Regions from separate parts of the Cellulomonas sp. ATA003 genome, predicted to be linked through region 1. Evidence: predicted binding sites of a transcription regulator. Region 1 holds the regulator's gene; the other holds the start of a gene.
The links. The regulator Rex, encoded in region 1, represses fermentation and respiration genes when NADH is low (regulators of the CRP and FNR family bind a similar motif). The targets are predictions, from matches to a motif close to CTTGTGAANNNNTTCACAAG.
Positions count from the first base shown of each region.

Region 2: a site for Rex is predicted at 1,169-1,188, ahead of rhaI (L-rhamnose isomerase). Genes of this name have one in related genera too.

Region 1 covers NZ_CP133990.1:198,500-200,696, reverse strand. Annotated here, with positions in the region: gene REH70_RS00995 (YceI family protein) at 1-416, shown strand, start outside; gene REH70_RS00990 (redox-sensing transcriptional repressor Rex) at 569-1,657, opposite strand; gene REH70_RS00985 (HAD-IB family hydrolase) at 1,727-2,197, shown strand, end outside.
Region 2 covers NZ_CP133990.1:1,827,990-1,830,186, forward strand. Annotated here, with positions in the region: partial or broken gene REH70_RS08910 (LacI family DNA-binding transcriptional regulator) at 1-661, opposite strand, end outside; gene REH70_RS08915 (L-rhamnose mutarotase) at 633-1,001, shown strand; gene rhaI (L-rhamnose isomerase) at 1,226-2,197, shown strand, end outside.

The sequences.
Region 1 (2,197 bases):
TCGTCATCGGCGAGGACCTCGCGTCCTCCTCCGTGACCGCCGTGCTCGACCCGGCGACGATCGACACCCGCGACGCCAACCGCGACGGCCACCTGCGCAGCGCCGACTTCTTCGACGTCGAGACCATGCCCACGTGGACGTTCACCTCGACCTCCGTCTCTGCGAAGGGCGACGACTACGTGCTGGTCGGCGACCTCACCATCCACGGCGTGACCAGGACCGTCGAGCTCGACCTGGAGTTCAACGGCACCGCGACCGACCCGTTCGGCAACGCCCGCGCCGGCTTCTCCGCGACCACCGACATCTCGCGCAAGGACTTCGGCCTCACCTGGAACGCCGCACTGGAGACCGGCGGCTTCCTGGTCAGCGACAACGTCAAGGTCGCGCTCGAGATCTCGGCCATCAAGCAGGCCTAAGCCGCAGCACCCCCGCACGCCCGGCGAGGGGCGTCGAGCACCGCGACCACGCGGGCTCGGCGCCCCTCGCGCGCGTGGTGCCGCCGCGGGCGTCGACGCCCGCTCACCCGAGCGGTCGTGGGCCGGCGCGCGAGCGGTCGGGGCCCGAGCGGTCAGGGCCCGAGCGTCCCGCCCGCCGCACGGCCGCGCTTGCGGTCGTGGAAGGCGAGGATCTGCAGCTCCGACCCCAGGTCGACCGCGCGCAGGTCGACGTCGGGCGGGACCCGCAGCGCGCGAGGTGCGAAGCACAGCACCCCGGACACGCCTGCGGCGACCGCCCGGTCGCACACCTGCTGCGCGACGTCCGGGGTCGCGATCACCGCGATGGTCGCGCCGGTGCGCACGACGACGTCCTCCAGCCGGTCGGTCGGCTCGACCTGCAGCCCCGCCACCGTGGTGCCGACGACGACCGGGTCGGCGTCGACCAGCCCGGCGACGGCGAAGTCGGGGCCCGCGAAGCCCGAGTAGTTGGCGAGCGCGTGTCCCAGGTGCCCGACCCCGATGATCACCACGTGCCGCCGGCTGGTCAGCCCCAGCACCACCGTGATCCGCCGCGAGAGGCGGCCGACGTCGTAGCCGACCCCCTTGGTCCCGTGGGACCCGAGGTGGGACAGGTCCTTGCGCAGCTGCGCCGGACCGACGCCCACCATCGCCGCGAGCGCCCGGGACGACGTCGTGGTCACCCCCTGCTCGGCGAGCACGCCGAGGGCCCGGAGGTAGACGGGCAGCCGGCCGACGGTGGCCGGCGGGATGTCGCGCACCCCCGCCGCGGCGGGGCGGGTGGCCGGGCGCACGGTCGTGCCCAGACCACTCGTGATCGGACCGCTCGTGCTCAGACTGGTCACCCGGGGCTCCCTCGCCGTCGTCGCCGTCAGGCTAGGGCGTGGGGGCGGCGCGGCGAGGGCCTTGCGCAACCGGTCGGGGTCGATCCGGAAGAAGCCGCGGGGGACGCCGTCGACGAGCACGACGGGCACCTCCTCGCCATGCTCCCGCTGGAGCGCGCCGCCGTCGTGCGCCGCCGCGGCGTCGACGTCCACCTCGCGCCAGGCGTCCCCGGTCTCGGCCGTCACCGCCCGGACCACCTCGCGCGCTTCGTCGCACAGGTGGCAGCCGGCACGCCCGAGGAGCACGACGCGGGGCTCGTCGGGCCGCTCGTCGGGCCCTTCGTCGGCGGGCTCGTCGATCGACGCACGGAGAGTCATGGGACAACCCTGGCACGCTCGTTACAGTGACCGGGTGCCCGATCCGACGCCCGGCGAGACCTCCGCCCCCTGACCGGACCCCGGATCGCCGCCTTCTTCGACGTGGACAACACGATCATCCGCGGCGCGAGCGCGTTCCACCTCGCACGCGGGCTGTACGAGCGTGGGTTCTTCCGGCTGCGTGACATCGCCTGGGCGGGCGTGATGAACGCGCGCTACCAGCTGTTCGGGGAGAACACCGAGCAGATCGACGAGATCCGCTCGTCGGCGCTGAACATCATGACGGGGCACTCCGTGGCCGAGGTCGTCGCGATCGGCGAGGAGGTCTACGACCAGGTCATGGAGCTGCGGATCTTCCCCGGCACCCGCGCGCTGCTCGACGAGCACCTCGCCGCCGGTCACGAGGTGTGGCTGGTGACCGCCACCCCGGTCGAGATCGGCGACGTCATCGCCCGGCGTCTCGGCGCGACCGGCTGCGTCGGGACGGTGGCCGAGCACCGCGGCGGCTTCTACACCGGCCGGCTCGTCGGGGACCTGCTG
Region 2 (2,197 bases), 1.6 Mb from region 1:
CGCCGAGCACGCCGTGCTCCTCGAACAGCCGCAGGTACCGTGCCTCGCGCGCGAGGTCGCCGTCCGAGCTCGCGAGCATGAGCGTGTAGTCGTCGAGGGCAAGGCGGTCCTCGATGCCCCGGGCGACCTCGGTGAAGAACGGGTTCGCGATGTCGAGGAGCACGGCGCCCACCGTCGAGATCGTCCCGGCCCGCAGCTGGCGCGCGGAGCCGTTGGGGATGAAGGAGAGCTCCTCGATCGCACGCTGGACGCGCTCCCGGGTCGTCTCCGAGACGCGATCGGGACGGTTGAGCACGTTCGAGACCGTCCCGAGGGAGACGCCGGCGTGCCGGGCGACGTCGCTGATGCTCGTGCGCCGCGGGCCCCGTCGTCGCGTGCCGGGGCCGCGCGAGTCGCCGGCCGGCACGGCGGCAGTCGACGCCTCGCCGGTCGGCAGGTCGGCGTCCGACAGGGCGACGTCGGGCACGTCGGCACGGTCCGGGGTGATGGCCACGGGGCTCCCTCTGCTGCGCTGCGCGGACGCCGGTTGACGCTCCGGTGGCCGCCTCGTACGGTCATTCTGCCCATGAATCGATTCAGGTGAGCAATGGAGCGGCGTCCCGGTCCCGGGCCGGCGCCCGGTGAGGAACCCCATGGCGCGCGTCTGCTTCATCTCCCGCATCCGGGCCGACCAGATCGAGACCTACAAGCGGCGGCACGCCGAGGTGTGGCCGGAGATGCTGGACGCGCTGCACGAGACGGGATGGCGGGATTACACGCTGCACCTGTCGCCGGACGGCCTGCTGGTCGGGGTGGTGGACGTCGACGACTTCGACGCCGTCCGTGAGGCGATGGCGGCACGCGAGGTCAACACCCGCTGGCAGGCCGAGATGGCGCAGCTCTTCGGCAGCGACGGCCCGCCGGACGAGGGGTTCGTGCAGCTCGAGTGCGTCTTCGACCTCGACGCCCAGCGCGCCGCCGTCGCCGCCACCAGGCGGGACGGCGGGGAGCCCGCCCGCTGAGTCGCGCCGGGCCGACGGGGCGACGGGCCGACGGGGCGACGGGGCGACGGGGCGACGGGGCGACGGGGCGACGGGGCGACGGGGCGACGGGGCGACGGGGCGACGGGGCGACGGGATCAGCATCACCGCGAGGTGTTGACCGTGGTCGACACACCGGTTACCGTTGCGTCTTGAAACGTTTCACAACGTCGTGGGACGCCAGGCACCGGACGAAGAGGCACAACGTGAGCACGCAGACGACGACGTCGGACGGCGTCGACCGGCAGGAGCAGGCCCTCGCGGCGCTGCGCGACCAGACCATCGAGCTGCCGAGCTGGGCTTTCGGCAACTCGGGCACGCGGTTCAAGGTGTTCGCGCAGGCGGGGGTGCCGCGTGACCCGTTCGAGAAGATCGCGGACGCCGCGCAGGTGCACCGGTACACGGGCGTCGCGCCGCGCGTGTCCCTGCACATCCCGTGGGACAAGGTCGAGGACTACGCCGCTCTGGCGGCCCACGCCGACGAGCACGGCGTCACGATCGGGACGATCAACTCGAACCTGTTCCAGGACGACGACTACATGCTCGGGTCGCTCACGCACCCCGACGCCCGCGTCCGCGCCAAGGCCGTCCGGCACCACCTCGAGTGCCTCGAGGTCATGCGGGCCACCGGGTCGACCGACCTCAAGATCTGGCTCCCGGACGGGCTGAACTACCCGGGCCAGGACGACCTGCGCGCCCGCCAGGACCGGTTGGCCGAGGGGCTCGCCGAGATCTACGCCGGCCTGGGGGAGGACCAGCGACTCGTCCTCGAGTACAAGTTCTTCGAGCCGGCGTTCTACTCGATGGACGTCCCGGACTGGGGGACGTCGCTGCTGCACTGCCTCGCCCTGGGTGACCGCGCGATGGTCGTGCTCGACACCGGCCACCACGCACCGGGCACCAACATCGAGTTCATCGTCGCGCAGCTGCTGCGGGTGGGACGCCTCGGGGCGTTCGACTTCAACTCCCGGTTCTACGCCGACGACGACCTCATGGTCGGCGCCGCGGACCCGTTCCAGCTGTTCCGGATCTTGCACGAGATCGTCCGCGCGGGCGCCCTCGCCCCCGACTCGGGCGTGAACTTCATGCTCGACCAGTGCCACAACATCGAGCCGAAGATCCCGGCGCAGATCCGCTCCGTGATGAACGTCCAGGAGGCGACGGCCAAGGCCCTCCTC